Regions from separate parts of the Streptomyces sp. NPDC052023 genome, predicted to be linked through region 2. Evidence: predicted binding sites of a transcription regulator. Region 2 holds the regulator's gene; the other holds the start of a gene.

Region 1 (7,461 bases), on a different contig from region 2:
GAGGCCGAGGTTGACGTGCGGCGGCTTGACCAGGGTCGGCTTGCCGTCCTTCTCGCCGAACGAGTGGTTCATCGCCGGCATGGCCTTGATGGCCTGCACCATCGCGTAGCCGATCAGGTGCGTGAAGGAGATCTTCCCGCCCCGGGCGCGCTTGAGGTGGTTGTTGATGACGATGCGGTTGTCGAACAGCAGCTTCACCGGGACCGCGCGGACCGAGGTGGCGGTCGGCAGCTCCAGCGAGGCGTTCATGTTCTTCGCGACGGCGGCGGCCGGGCCGCGCAGCGTGACCAGCTCCGGGCCGTCGGCAGGCTCGGCGGCCTTGGCCTTCGGCTGCTGCGGCTTGGCGGCGGCCGGCGCGGGAGCCGGGGCCTTGGGCTGCGCGGGGGCCTGGGCCGGGGCAGGAGCGGCCGCGGCGGGCTTCGGGGCCGCGGGCGCGGCCGGGGCCGCCGGAGCGGCCGGGGCGGGCGCCTGAGCGGCGCCGGTGGTCTCCGCGGCCCCCGCGGCCGCGGGAGCCGCCGGCGCCGGGGTGGCAGCCGCCCCCGGCTTGTAGTCGGCGAAGAAGTCCCACCAGGCGCGGTCTACCGAATTCGGGTCCTGGAGGTACTGCTGATAGATCTCGTCGACGAGCCACTCGTTCGGACCGAACGCGGCCGCGGGATTCTTGCCCGCTTGGTCTGCGTCGGTCGAGACACTCGATGCGTTACTGGGGGACTGTGGCGACACGGCGGCAACCGCCCTCTTCCGCTTCACAAGGTGATGGACAGCGGGAATTAAGGCTACGCCTCCATGACCGGGAAGGTGAGGCCGGGCCCGTTCAACGTCGTGCAAGTCACATCGAAGGGCGTGTTTCGGGGGTTGAAATGGCGGGAAACAAGCGAGGTTCCGCTGTGAAAGGGGTGCGGCGACCCGGGCCCGGCGCGTCCGCGGCACGGGCCTCTGCCTGATCACACGTGTCCTGCTGCGCGGACACCCGTGGATCTTGTGGCTCCGCTTCGAACTTTACGTCAACTTGGCACAGAAGGCAGACCTGGAAGGGTGATGAGAATCCGGCAACCCCGCTCGGATTCGGCCACCCCGATCCGGCCGCCGTGCAGATCCACCGCCCAGCGGGCGATCGCCAGGCCCAAGCCGGTGCCGCCGTCGCTGCCGGGGCCGTGCGGCCGGCTGACCGCACCCCGGTTGAACCGCTCGAAGACGCGATGCCACTCGGAGCGGGGGATTCCCGGGCCCTCGTCGAGGACCTCCAGCTCCAGCGACTCCGGCAGCGAGCCGCGCCGGGCCTTCACCGTCACACGGCCGTGGGGCGGGCTGTGCTTGACCGCGTTGTCGATGAGGTTGGCGACGACCTGGTGGATCCGTTCCGGGTCGGCGTGAGCGGTCAGCTCCGGCGGGGAGACGTCGAGGTGCAGATGGACGTCCGTACGCGTGTGGCTGCCGGAGCCGGAGGCGATGCCCGCCCGGGCGGAGGCGACCATGTTGGCCTCCTTCAGCACCCCGGAGAGGTACGGCCACACCTCGAACCGCCGCTGCTTCAGTGGTACGACGCCGTTGTCCAGGCGGGACAGGTCCAGCAGCGTCTCGACCAGCCGCCCCAGCCGCTCGGTCTGCTTCAGGGCCGTGCGCATGGTCTCGGGGTCGGCCCGGGTGACGCCGTCCACGATGTTCTCCAGCACGGCGCGCAGACCCGCGATCGGGGTCCGCAGCTCGTGCGAGACGTTGGCCACCAGCTCCTTGCGCTGGCGGTCCTCGGCCTCGAGGTCGTCGGCCATGCGGTTGATCGTGACGGCCAGGTCGCCCAGCTCGTCCCAGCGGTTCTCCCGCACCCGGCGCGTGTAGTCGCCGTGCGAGATCGAGCGGGCCACCGCGTTCATCTCGTCCAGCGGCGAGGTGAGCGAGTGCGCCACGAACTGCGTTATCAGCAGTGTGGCGATCATCGAGAAGACCGTGATGAAGCGAAGCTCCGTCTCGGTGCGCAGGGCGATCATCATGAGACCGGTGGTGATCAGCACCGAGATGACGACCAGCGCACCCAGCTTGGTCTTGATCGAGAACGGGCGTACGCCGCCCCAGGGCTCCCCGGGGCTCCTCCGTGCGGCCGGCCGCCCTTCGCTCATGGCGTCGGTGTCTCCAGCGCGTAGCCCACCCCGTGCACCGTCCGGATCCGCTCGGCACCGATCTTCCGGCGCAGCGCCTTGATGTGGCTGTCGACGGTCCGGGTGCCGGAGGCGTCCGCCCAGTCCCACACCTCGGCCAGCAGCTGCTCGCGGGAGAGCACCGCGCGCGGGGTGTTCGCCAGGCATACGAGCAGGTCGAACTCGGTGGGCGTGAGGTGTACGTCCTCGCTGCGCACCCGCACCCGGCGCTGCGCGTGGTCGATCTCCAGCTCGCCGAGGCGCAGGATGCCGCTGCGCGGTGTGGTGGCCGCGACCGCGGCCCGCTCCACGCGGCGCAGCAGCACGTGCACGCGTGCGGCCAGCTCACGCATGGAGAAGGGCTTCGTCATGTAGTCGTCGGCGCCGACGCCGAGGCCCACCAGCATGTCGGTCTCGTCGTCACGCGCGGTGAGCATCAGCACCGGCACCGGCCGCTGGGCCTGCACACGCCGGCAGACCTCCAGGCCGTCGAAGCCCGGCAGCATGATGTCGAGGATCAGCAGATCGGGCTGCCATGCCTCGGCGGTGTCGACGGCGGCCGGACCGTCACCGGCGGTTTGCACGAGGAATCCCTCGGCGCGCAGGCGGGCCGCGATGGCGTCGACGATCGTCGGGTCGTCCTCGACCACCAGAACCCGGCGCTGAGCGCCCGGGGTGGCCGCCGCCGTGCCGTTGTGGGAGGTGTGTGTCTGCTCCATCGCCCGCCCCTGAAGTGTGCTTTCCGGAATCCGTGGGGTGATCCCATGACTGCGATTGACGCTTGAATGATCGGCGTCAGGCAAGCAGGGTACGGGGAGTCACCGCAGCTCGGCTATTCAGGTCGTACGCCGAGGTGCACGACGTCGGGAACGCCCCGGGCAACCGGGATCTCTTCGGTACGCACATGCCGGAAACCGGCATTCCGCAAGGTTCCTTCAAATTCCGGGGAAGGTTTCGCCGACCATACGGCGAGCACCCCGCCGGGCCTCAACACCCTTGCGCAGCCTGCGAGTCCGGCCTTCGAGTACAGCCCTGAGTTGGCCTCCGTGACGGTCCAGTCGGGCCCGTTGTCGATGTCCAGGCACAGCGCGTCGAACGTGTCGCACGTCTCATTGACGTAATCGATCAGATCCGCTTCGACGATCCGGGTACGCGGGTCGGCCAGGGCTTTGCCAGAGATGGTGGAAAAGGGCCCCTCGTGGTGCCAGTCGATGACCGCGCGCTCCCGCTCGACCACCGTGATCCGGCCCCAGTGCGGGTTGCCCGCGGCATGTGCGAGCGAGAATCCGACGCCGAGGCCGCCGATCAGCACGTGCGGGCCGGGGCGGTCGCCGAGTGCGTCGCGCGCGGCGTCGACCAGCAGGCGTTCCGAACGTCCGTCGGAGGTGTCCATCAGGAAGCAGCCATTGGCGATGATCTGGAGCAGCGCACCGTGCCGCCGCAGTACGACCTCGCCGTAGGGGCCGTCGCGACGGTCCAGGACTTCGGGGGTGTCGTGGAGGGTGGGCATCAGCCCATCCTGGCACTTCTCTGACGGAACGTTGACGGAATCACGGAGACCCGGTGGACGTGGGGTTACGGACGGCACGCCGGATGCCGTCCCTTCCCGCGTCGTTCCTGACCGGCCTCTCACCAGCCCCTGCCCTTGATCGCTCACAGCGAACGCGGTCGGGGGAACAATGCGTCACGCCCGAGCATTGAGTCGGCATAGCTCAACTTGACTGCCGAAGGGAAGATCATGGCTGCTGAGTCCACGGCGTTCACCCCGCTCGTCCTGCCCGTGCTGCCGCTCGACGGCGAAGTCGTCCTGCCCGGCATGGTGGTTCCGCTGGACCTGAGCGACCCGGATGTCCGGGCCGCGGTGGAGGCCGCGCAGGCTGCCGCCCGGGCCACGCCCGGAAAGCCCAGGGTGCTGCTGGTGCCGCGCAACGACGGCAGCTACACGGCCACCGGGGTGCTCGGCACGGTCGAGCAGGTCGGACGGCTCGCCGACGGCGACCCGGGCGCCCTGATCCGGGGCCGGAGCCGGGTGCGGATCGGCGCCGGGACGACCGGGCCGGGTGCGGCGCTGTGGGTCGAGGGGACCGGCGTCGACGAGACCGTTCCCGACCCGTTGCCCGGGCACGTGACCGAACTGGTCAAGGAATACAAGGCGCTGGCGTCCGCCTGGCTGAAGAAGCGCGGTGCCTGGCAGGTCGTCGACCGGGTCCAGGCCATCGACGACGTCTCCGCGCTCGCCGACAACTCGGGGTACTCGCCCTTCCTGACCCTCGACCAGAAGATCGAGCTGCTGGAGACCGCCGATCCGGTGGCCCGGCTGAAGCTCGCCACCCAGCAGCTGCGCGACCACATCGCCGAGCAGGACGTCGCCGAGACCATCGCCAAGGACGTCCAGGAAGGCGTCGACAAGCAGCAGCGGGAGTTCCTGCTGCGGCGTCAGCTGGAGGCCGTCCGCAAGGAGCTGCGCGAGCTGAACGGCGAGCAGGAGGGCGAGGAGCCGGACGACTACCGGGCCCGCGTCGAGGCCGCCGACCTGCCCGGGAAGGTCCGTGAGGCCGCGCTCAAAGAGGTCGACAAGCTGGAGCGGTCCTCGGACCAGTCGCCCGAGGGCTCCTGGATCCGCACCTGGCTCGACACCGTGCTCGAACTGCCGTGGAACGAGCGGACCGAGGACGCCTACGACATCCAGGGCGCGAAGGCCGTGCTGGACGCCGAGCACGCCGGCCTCGAGGACGTGAAGGAGCGGATCACCGAGTACCTGGCGGTGCGCAAGCGGCGTGCGGAGCGCGGGCTGGGTGTCGTCGGCGGGCGGCGTGGCGGTGCCGTGCTGGCGCTGGTCGGCCCGCCCGGCGTCGGCAAGACGAGCCTCGGCGAGTCCGTGGCGCACGCCATGGGACGCAAGTTCGTCCGGGTCGCCCTCGGCGGCGTGCGCGACGAGGCCGAGATCCGCGGACACCGGCGTACCTACGTCGGCGCGCTGCCGGGCCGGGTCGTCCGCGCCATCAAGGAGGCCGGGTCGATGAATCCGGTCGTACTGCTCGACGAGATCGACAAGGTGGGCTCCGACTTCCGGGGCGACCCGGCCGCCGCGCTGCTGGAGGTCCTGGACCCCGCGCAGAACCACACGTTCCGCGACCACTACCTCGAAGTCGAGCTGGACCTGTCCGACGTGGTCTTCCTGGCCACCGCCAACGTGCTGGAGGCCATCCCGGAAGCGCTGCTGGACCGTATGGAGCTGGTCCGCCTCGACGGATACACGGAGGACGAGAAGGTCGTCATCGCCCGCGACCACCTGGTGCCGCGTCAGCTGGAGCGCGCCGGGCTGGAGAAGGACGAGGTGACCCTCGGCGAGAGCGCGCTGCGCAAGCTGGCCGGCGAGTACACACGCGAGGCCGGCGTGCGCAACCTGGAGCGGACCGTCGCCCGGCTGCTGCGCAAGGTCGCCGCCCAGCACGAGCTGGGGGAGCGGAAGCTGCCCTTCACCGTCACCGACGAGCATCTGCGGGACCTGATCGGCCGGCCGCACCACGTTCCCGAGTCCGCCCAGGACCCGGCGGAGCGGCGCACGGCGGTGCCGGGTGTCGCGACCGGGCTCGCGGTCACCGGCGCCGGTGGTGACGTGCTGTACGTCGAGGCGTCGCTGGCCGACCCGGAGACGGGCGCGGCGGGCCTGACCCTGACGGGTCAGCTGGGCGACGTCATGAAGGAGAGCGCCCAGATCGCGCTGTCCTTCCTGCGCAGCCACGGCGCCGAGCTGGAGCTGCCGGTCGCCGACCTCAAGGACCGGGGTGTGCACATCCACTTCCCGGCGGGCGCGGTGCCGAAGGACGGCCCGAGCGCGGGCATCACCATGACGACCGCGCTGGCCTCGCTGCTCTCCGGGCGCCTGGTCCGCACGGACGTGGCGATGACCGGTGAGGTCTCGCTGACCGGCCGGGTGCTGCCGATCGGCGGGGTGAAGCAGAAGCTGCTCGCCGCGCACCGGGCGGGCGTCACCACCGTGATCATCCCCAAGCGCAACGAGCCCGATCTGGACGACGTCCCGGCGGAGGTGCTGGACAAGCTCGACGTCCACGCCGTCACCGATGTCCGCCAGGTCCTGGAGCTGGCGCTGTCGCCGGCCACCAACGGCGCGGCGCCGGAGGTTCCGGTCGCGGCGTGACGGACGCGATCGGAAGGGCAAGGCCCGGGTCCCGTGAGGGAGGCCCGGGCCTTTGCCGTATCCGGGATTCATCGAGGCGTCAAGTCCCGAGTCGTCGGAACGTGACCGCGTTCCGTCGTTCCTGCCTACTTGAAGTGCGGGCCGCACCGGAAACACCGGATAAGGCAAGGGCCCCTCGGAAAGGCAGGAGAAAAACCGTGACTCGTACGAACGAAAACAAGCAGGAATCCCGGCAGAAGCGCGGAATCCGTATCGCGACAATAGTGGCATCGACCGTGGTGGCCGTCGGAGGTGTAATCCTGCCGGCGAGTGCGGCCTCCGCGTCCTCGACGCCCACTTCGTCGGTGACCGCGATTTCCCAGCATGACAAGCACGAGCACAAGAACAAGCACGACGACCACAAGAAGGGCGACCACAAGAAGGGCGACCACAAGAAGGGCGACCACAAGAAGGGCGACCACAAGAAGGGCGACCACAAGAAGGGCGACCACAAGAAGGGCGACCACAACAAGGGCGACCACAACAAGGGCGGGACCGGCGGGACCGGCGGGAACGGCGGTAACGGCGGTGCCGGCGGGACGACCGGAGGTAACGGCGGTAACGGCGGTGCCGGTGGGACGACCGGTGGTGCCGGTGGTAACGGCGGTACTGGTGGCGTTCTGGGCGGTGACGGCGGTAACGGCGGTGCCGGTGGGACGACCGGTGGTGCCGGTGGCAACGGCGGTACTGGTGGCGTTCTGGGCGGTGACGGCGGTAACGGCGGTACCGGTGGGACGACCGGTGGTGCCGGTGGTAACGGCGGTACTGGTGGCGTTCTGGGCGGTGACGGCGGTAACGGCGGTACCGGTGGGACGACCGGCGGTGACGGCGGTGACGGCGGTGCCGGTGGCGTCGTAGGCGGCGACGGCGGCGACGGCGGCAACGCCGAGTGACCCCCAGCGGCGGGGGTGAGGGCCGCCATGACCCTCACCCCGCCGCCCCGTCTCGCCTACCTGGAGAACCTCATGTCATTTCAGCTCCGGCGACGTTCGATCGCCCTCGCGCTGGCCGCCCTCGCCTTCGCGGCAGGCGCCGCCTGTGCCCCTCGCGCGGGCTCGGACCCCGCACCGGACCACCGGCCCACGACCACGGAGGACGCGTCCGTCTCCACCGATTCCGCGGGCTGCG
Region 2 (7,461 bases):
CGGGGTGCGGATCCGGACGCTCTATCAGCACACCGCCCGCTACAGCCCCGAACGCCTGGCCTACATGGAACAGTTCGCCGACGGGAAGGCGGAGTACCGCACCATCGACGAACTGGTCGAGCGGCTCATCATCTGCGACGAGAGCGTGGCCTTCATCCCGGTCCGCGACGACCGCCAGGTCGCTCTGGAACTGCGTCACCCCGGCCTGGTGAGCTACCTGATCAAGGTGTTCGAGTTCATGTGGAGCCGCGCGGTGCCGCTCAGCGCCGGCGCTCCCTACGAGACCGCCCCCGGCGGCATCTCCGAGATCCAGTACTCCATCGCCAAGCTGCTCGTGGAGGGCCACGTCGACGAGGCCATCGCACGACGCCTGGGCATGAACGTCCGTACCTGCCGGGCCCACATAGCCAAGCTGGCCACCGCCCTGGGCAGCGGCAGCCGTGCCCAGCTCGGCTACCTCATCGCACAGTCGGGGATGCTGGAGCGGGACCACTGAGGCCCGGGGCGGGACCACTGAGGCCCGGAAGCGGGACCACTGAGGCCCGGAAGCGGGACCACTGAGGCCCGGAAGCGGGACGACTGAGGCCCGGGAGCGGGGACATCTCCCGCTGCCTCAGCGGGCCGTGGGAGACCCCTGATTCGCAGATCCCTGATCAGGCACGGTGAGTTCGGCGGCCGAGAGCGGACGGGGCGGGCCGTCGAGACCGACCTGCGCTATCCGGACGCCCAGTTGCGTCCGGCTCGCCGCCCCGAGCGTCTCGGAGAGGCGGGCGATATGGGCCCGGCAGGTACGGACGCTGATTCCGAGCCGCTCCGCGATCACCGCGTCCTGGTGTCCCTCCGCCAGCAGTGCCGCGATCGACTGCTCGCGGTGGGAGATGCCCTCGATGCCGGTGTCCGGCAGCGCCGCGGTGAGCGGGACCGCCAGGCGCCACAGCCGCTCGAAGACCGTCACCAAGTACTCCACCAGCGCCGGGTGACGCAGTTCCAGGGCCATCGTGCGTTCGGCGTTCGCGGGGATGAAGGCCACCGTGCGGTCGAAGAGGATGAGGCGGTCGATGACCTCGTCCAGGGTGCGGGCCTCGACCGCGTCCCCCATGAGCTCCAGGTAGTTCAGCAGGCCCTGCCCGTGCCGCGCGACGTGGTTGTACAGGTCGCGCATCCGCACGCCCCGCCCCCGTAGCTCCAGCGCCCGGTGCAGGCCCTCCGACAGCTCGTGCTCGCGCCGGATGCCTCCGGGCTGCACGGTGAGCACCTCGGTGGTGCACGCCGCCGTCGCCTCGTCCAGCGCCGCCTGGATGCGCGAGGGTCCGTCCAGCACACGGATCGCCACGCCCTCGGAGGAGGACGCCTGACCGCCCAGACCGGCGTACCACTCGAAGGCCGCGACCGCCGAGCCCATCCGCCGCTGGCTGACGCTGATCTCGTCGTACACCCCGCGCAGCAGCCGGGTCATGACCTCCTGCGGGGAGGTCGGGACAAGCCAGTCCATGTCGTCGGGGTCGGGGTGCAGCAGGGCGAGTTCCAGCAGACAGGGCACCGCTTCCGCGTCGCGGCGCGCCACACGGCCCCGCCGTACGGCCCGGGAATACACGCGATCCCCGGCCTCGCACAGTCGGTCAGCACCATGCGGATGCTCGTCCGTCCCGTGCCCGGCCATGGCCCATTCCACCCCCGGTTCCAGCCTCTTCCGCAGCGCAACTATGCGCGGACCGGACCTGCTCCGCAACACGGCTCGCTCCAGGGTGACCGTGGGAAACCGCCGCTATGGCCGGTTTTCTCCCTCCCCCCGCCTGTCACGCCGCAACAAGCCGGCGGGGGCGTGTCCGGCCCCGCCGGGGTTGCCACCACCGCGCCGCGGTGCCCGGGTCCGGTCCGCAAAGATGACCGGAAGAATGACCGAAGGGGCGGCGCGCCACGGGCGCGAACCACCCCTCCACCCGTGCCCGGGAGCAGACCCCGCTACGTGAGCCCGATCGCCGCGCAGGCTTCCTTGTACTCGGCCGTGCAGATCTCCGACACCTTGTGGATGCCGTCCGCGACCACGGTGTCCTTGATGTTCTCCCGGGTCAGCGCGACCACCGACACCAGCTGGGCGGGGATGCCCTTGTGGGTCGGGCTGTCGACCCGGTCGCGGGCGAGGGCGTCGAACTGGATGTCCCTGCTCTGCACCTTGGCCACGGCCATCTCGGCGGCGGCCTCGGCCTCCTGCGGGTAGGACTTGTAGACGCTCATGTACTGCTCGCCGGAGACGATCCGCTGCACGCCCGCGAGTTCCGCGTCCTGCCCGGTGATCGGCGGCAGTTCGGTCACACCGGCCGCCTCCATCGCCTTGATGACGCCGCCCGCCATGCCGTCGTTGGCGGAGTAGACGGCGGCGATGTTGGCCTTGCCGATCTTCTGGATCGCCTCGGCCATGTTGGCCTCGGCGTTCTCCGGCTTCCAGTCCTTGGTGTCGAAGGTCTGGGCGATCGTCACCTTGCCGCTCAGCTCGGACAGCGCGCCCTGCTTGAACTGCTTGGCGTTCGGGTCGGTGGGCGAGCCGTTCATCATGACGATCTTGTCGGAGCTGTCGATCTCGCTGCCCAGCGCGTCGATCAGGGACCGGCCCTGGACCTCGCCGACGAGTTCGTTGTCGAAGGAGATGTACGCGTCGATGGGACCCTCGGCGAGCCGGTCGTAGGCGATGACCGGGATGCCCGCCTCCTTGGCCTTCTCCACACCGCCCGCGATGGCGTGCGCGTCCACGGCGTCCAGCAGGATGACGTCGACCTCTTCGTCGATCATCTGCTGCATCTGGCTCGCCTGCTTGTTGGCGTCCGCGTCCGCGTTGGCGTACCGGACCTCACCCTGATTCTTGGTGAGGGCGGCCACCCGCTCCTTGATGATGGGGTAGTCGAACTTGTCGTAGCGCGTGTTCGCCGTCTCGGGCAGCAGCAGGCCCACGGTGATGTCGTTGCCCTTGGTGGGGCTCGCGTCGCTGCTGTCCCCCGTCGCCTCCAGCACGCCACAGCCTGCCAGCGACAGGGTCAACGACGAGGCGACCACGGATATGGCGATACGACGACGCATGGATGAGCCCACTTCTGCTGCTTCCGGAGGTGGCCGCGGCACTGCGGCCCGGATGACTGAAGAGCCAACGCGTCGGCGCCCCTCAGCGTCAAGGGGAATCACTTAACGAGATGACAACATCACGTTCCGCTTAGCTCGTGAACACACCGCGAAACCCTCTCCCGAGAGCCTTCACCAGCCCTCCATCCACGAGGAGTTGAGGCCGGAACTGGGAGGGGGCCGGAACAGGAAGAAGGGGCCCGGAGATTCGTCCTCCTGGCCCCTTCGTCGTCGGCGGTGCCGCGTCAGTCGCCCTGCTGCTGCCGCTTCGGCCGCCACACCACCAGCGCGCTGGTCTGCTGCACCTCCTGGTACGGCACCAGGTCGCGCCGGTAGGAAGCGTGCACCGCGGCCTCGCGCTGCTGCATCGCCGCCGCCGCGCCGTCCAGGGCGGCCTGCATCTCCGCGACGCGGGACTGGAGCGCCGCGACCTGGTTCTCCAGTTCGATGATGCGTTTGATGCCGGCCAGGTTGATGCCCTCGTCCTGCGACAACTGCTGCACCTGGCGCAGCAGTTCGATGTCTCGGGCCGAGTAGCGGCGGCCGCGCCCGGCCGTGCGGTCCGGAGACACCAGCCCCAGCCGGTCGTACTGGCGCAGCGTCTGCGGGTGCAGGCCGGACAACTGGGCCGCCACCGAGATGACGTAGACCGGGGTCTCCTCGGTCAGCTCATAGGGGTTGCGTCGACGGCCGTTGATGTCCATGGCTTCACTCATGCTCCCTTCGCGGCCTGGAACAGCTCCGCCCGCGGGTCCTCGCCCGCGGTCGCCTCGCGATACGCCTCCAGCGCGTCACGAGCCTTCCCCGTCAGGTCCTGCGGAACACTCACCTCGACGGTGACCAGCAGATCGCCGCGGGTGCCGTCCTTGCGGACCGCGCCCTTGCCCCGGGCCCGCATCGTGCGGCCGTTGGGGGTGCCCGGCGGCAGCTTGAGCGTGACCGAAGGTCCGCCCAGGGTGGGGACCTTGACCTCGCCACCGAGAGCCGCCTCGGTGAACGTCACCGGGACGGTGACGGTGAGGTTGTCGCCCCTGCGGCCGAAGACGGGGTGCTCCTTGACGTGGACGACCACATAGAGGTCGCCCGCCGGGCCGCCCCGCTCACCGGGCGCGCCCTTGCCACGCAGCCGGATCCGCTGGCCGTCCGACACCCCGGCCGGGATGCGCACCTGCATGGTGCGGGACGACTTGGCGCGTCCGCTGCCCTTGCAGACCTCGCAGGGGTTCTCCGCGATCAGCCCGCGGCCCTTGCAGTCGGGGCACGGGTCGGTCAGCGAGAAACCGCCGCCGGAGCCGCGCGCCACCTGGCCGGTGCCGACGCACGTCGGGCACACCCGCGGTGTGCCGTTGGCGTCGCCGGTGCCGGAGCAGGCCTTGCACGGCGCCTGCGAGGACATCCGCAGCGGGACCGTCGCGCCCTCGATCGCCTCGGTGAAGCTGAGGGTGACCTCGGACTCGATGTCCTGGCCGCGCCGCGGATGGGTCCGGGTGCCGGTCGTCGCGCCGCCCCGGTTGAACAGGCCCCCGAAGACGTCACCGAGTCCGCCGCCGAAGCCGCCGCCCGCTCCCGCGCCTCCGCCCTGGGCGCCTCCGAAGAGGTCGCCGAGGTCGAAGTTGAAGGAGCCGCCGCCGGCGCCGGGGCCCGGGCGGAAGCCGCCGTTGCCGAACAGCGCGCGGGCCTCGTCGTACTCCTTGCGCTTCTTGGCGTCGCCGAGGACGTCGTTCGCCTCGGAGATCTCCTTGAAGCGTTCCTCGGCCTTGACGTTGCCCTTGTTGGCGTCCGGGTGGAACTCGCGGGCGAGCTTGCGGTACGCCTTCTTGATCTCGGCCTCGGTGGCGTCCTTGGGGACGCCGAGGACCTTGTAGTAGTCCTTCTCGATGAAGTCCTTGGTGCTCATCCTCGACGTCCCTCCTCTCTCATCCGTTCAACGTCAGCCCTCGTCCGGGCCACCGCTCTCCTTGTCGTCGGCCTTCACGTCGCCCTCCTCGGCGCCCTTCACGGTCTGCGCGCCCGGCTGGGGCTCGGCGACGGCCACCCGCGCGGGGCGGATGGTGCGCTCGCCGATGCGATACCCCGGCTGGAGGATCGCGACGCAGGTCGTCTCCGTGACGTCCGGCGCGTAGCTGTGCATCAGGGCCTCGTGGATCGTCGGGTCGAAGGGCTCGCCCTCCTTGCCGAACTGCTGAAGGCCCATCTTGGCCGCCACGGTCTCCAGCGACTCGGCGACGGACTTGAAGCCGCCGACCAGCTCGCCGTGCTCCCGGGCCCGCCCGATGTCGTCGAGCACCGGCAGCAGCTCGGTCAGGAGGTTCGCGACGGCGATCTCCTTGACCGTGATGCGGTCCCGCTCGACGCGGCGGCGGTAGTTCTGGAACTCGGCCTGCAGCCGCTGGAGGTCCGCCGTGCGCTCGCCGAGCGCCGTACGCGCCTGGTCCAGCTCTGCCACCAGGCCGGCGTTCTGCTTCACGTCCCCTGCCGTGGCCGCCCCTTCCTCCGGGGCGGCCTGCGGCTCGGCGTCGTCAGGAGTGGCGCCGGAGGGGACGTCGGGCTTCTCCTCGAAGCCCGGGGTCTCCTCCGTCACGCGGCACCGTCCTTGCGCTCGTCGTCCACGATCTCGGCGTCGACCACGTCGTCGTCGGCCTTGGGCTGCTCGGAGGCGCCGCCCGCGGTCGCCTGGGAGGCCTGGGCGTCGGCGTACATCGCCTGGCCCAGCTTCTGGGAGACGGCCGCGACCTTCTCCGTGGCGGAGCGGATCTCGGCGGTGTCCTCGCCCTTGAGCTTCTCCTTCAGCTCGGCGACGGCGGCCTCGACCTCGGTCTTGATCTCGCCGGGGACCTTGTCCTCGTTGTCCGCGAGGAACTTCTCCGTCTGGTAGACCAGCTGCTCGCCCTGGTTGCGGGACTCGGCGGCCTCGCGGCGGCGGTGGTCCTCCTCCGCGTACTGCTCGGCCTCCTGGCGCATCCGGTCGACCTCGTCCTTCGGCAGCGAGGAGCCGCCGGTGACGGTCATCTTCTGCTCCTTGCCGGTGCCGAGGTCCTTCGCCGTGACGTGCATGATGCCGTTGGCGTCGATGTCGAAGGAGACCTCGATCTGCGGGACGCCGCGCGGCGCCGGGGGCAGACCGGTGAGCTCGAACATGCCGAGCTTCTTGTTGTACGCCGCGATCTCGCGCTCGCCCTGGTAGACCTGGATCTGCACCGACGGCTGGTTGTCCTCGGCCGTGGTGAAGATCTCCGAACGCTTCGTCGGGATCGTGGTGTTGCGCTCGATCAGCTTGGTCATGATGCCGCCCTTGGTCTCGATACCGAGGGACAGCGGGGTGACGTCGAGCAGCAGGACGTCCTTGACCTCGCCCTTGAGGACACCGGCCTGGAGCGAGGCGCCGATGGCGACGACCTCGTCCGGGTTCACACCCTTGTTGGCCTCCTTGCCGCCGGTCAGCTCCTTGACGAGCTCGGCGACGGCGGGCATGCGGGTGGAGCCACCGACGAGGACGACGTGGTCGATCTCGCCGAGCTGGATGCCGGCGTCCTTGATGACGTTGTGGAACGGCGTCTTGCAGCGCTCCAGCAGGTCCGCGGTCAGCTGCTGGAACTGGGCGCGGGTGAGCTTCTCGTCGAGGTGCAGGGGGCCCTCGGCGGAGGCGGTGATGTAGGGGAGGTTGATCGAGGTCTCCGTGGAGGAGGACAGCTCGATCTTCGCCTTCTCGGCGGCCTCGCGCAGACGCTGCAGCGCCATCTTGTCCTTGGCCAGGTCCACGCCGTGGCCGGACTTGAACTGCTGCACCAGGTAGTCGACGACGCGCTGGTCCCAGTCGTCACCACCGAGGTGGTTGTCACCGTTGGTGGCCTTCACCTCGACGACACCGTCGCCGATCTCCAGCAGCGAGACGTCGAACGTGCCGCCACCGAGGTCGAAGACCAGGATGGTCTGGTCGTCCTTGTCGAGGCCGTACGCCAGGGCGGCGGCGGTCGGCTCGTTGACGATGCGCAGGACGTTCAGACCGGCGATCTCACCGGCCTCCTTGGTGGCCTGGCGCTCGGCGTCGTTGAAGTACGCCGGGACGGTGATGACCGCGTCGGTCACCTTCTCGCCCAGGTACGCCTCCGCGTCGCGCTTCAGCTTCTGCAGCACGAAGGCGCTGATCTGCTGCGGGTTGAAGGGCTTCCCGTCGAGCTCGATCTTCCAGTCCGTGCCCATGTGACGCTTGACCGACCGGATGGTCCGGTCGACGTTGGTCACGGCCTGGCGCTTGGCCACCTCGCCGACCAGCACCTCGCCGTTCTTGGCGAAGGCGACGACGGACGGCGTGGTCCTGGCGCCCTCGGCGTTGGTGATGACGGTGGGCTC

Evidence for each region. Region 2 encodes HspR, which represses chaperone genes until heat shock. Its sites were predicted from a motif close to TTGAGNNNNNNNNNCTCAA; they were not measured.
Region 1: lon (endopeptidase La) is a predicted target of HspR. The motif match lies at 3,830-3,848, and genes of this name have one in related genera.

Annotation. Positions count from the first base shown of each region.
Region 1 covers NZ_JBIUBW010000012.1:54,753-62,213, reverse strand. The annotation lists gene ACIHCM_RS23505 (multifunctional oxoglutarate decarboxylase/oxoglutarate dehydrogenase thiamine pyrophosphate-binding subunit/dihydrolipoyllysine-residue succinyltransferase subunit) at 1-723, opposite strand, end outside; gene ACIHCM_RS23500 (sensor histidine kinase) at 1,005-2,114, opposite strand; gene ACIHCM_RS23495 (response regulator transcription factor) at 2,111-2,851, opposite strand; gene ACIHCM_RS23490 (spermidine synthase) at 2,965-3,642, opposite strand; gene lon (endopeptidase La) at 3,871-6,294, shown strand; gene ACIHCM_RS23480 (hypothetical protein) at 6,492-7,226, shown strand; gene ACIHCM_RS23475 (helix-turn-helix domain-containing protein) at 7,254-7,461, shown strand, end outside.
Region 2 covers NZ_JBIUBW010000002.1:509,515-516,975, reverse strand. The annotation lists gene ACIHCM_RS06450 (helix-turn-helix transcriptional regulator) at 1-496, shown strand, start outside; gene ACIHCM_RS06445 (LuxR C-terminal-related transcriptional regulator) at 614-1,660, opposite strand; gene ACIHCM_RS06440 (substrate-binding domain-containing protein) at 1,963-3,072, opposite strand; gene ACIHCM_RS06435 (heat shock protein transcriptional repressor HspR) at 3,357-3,809, opposite strand; gene dnaJ (molecular chaperone DnaJ) at 3,824-5,008, opposite strand; gene grpE (nucleotide exchange factor GrpE) at 5,042-5,692, opposite strand; gene dnaK (molecular chaperone DnaK) at 5,689-7,461, opposite strand, start outside.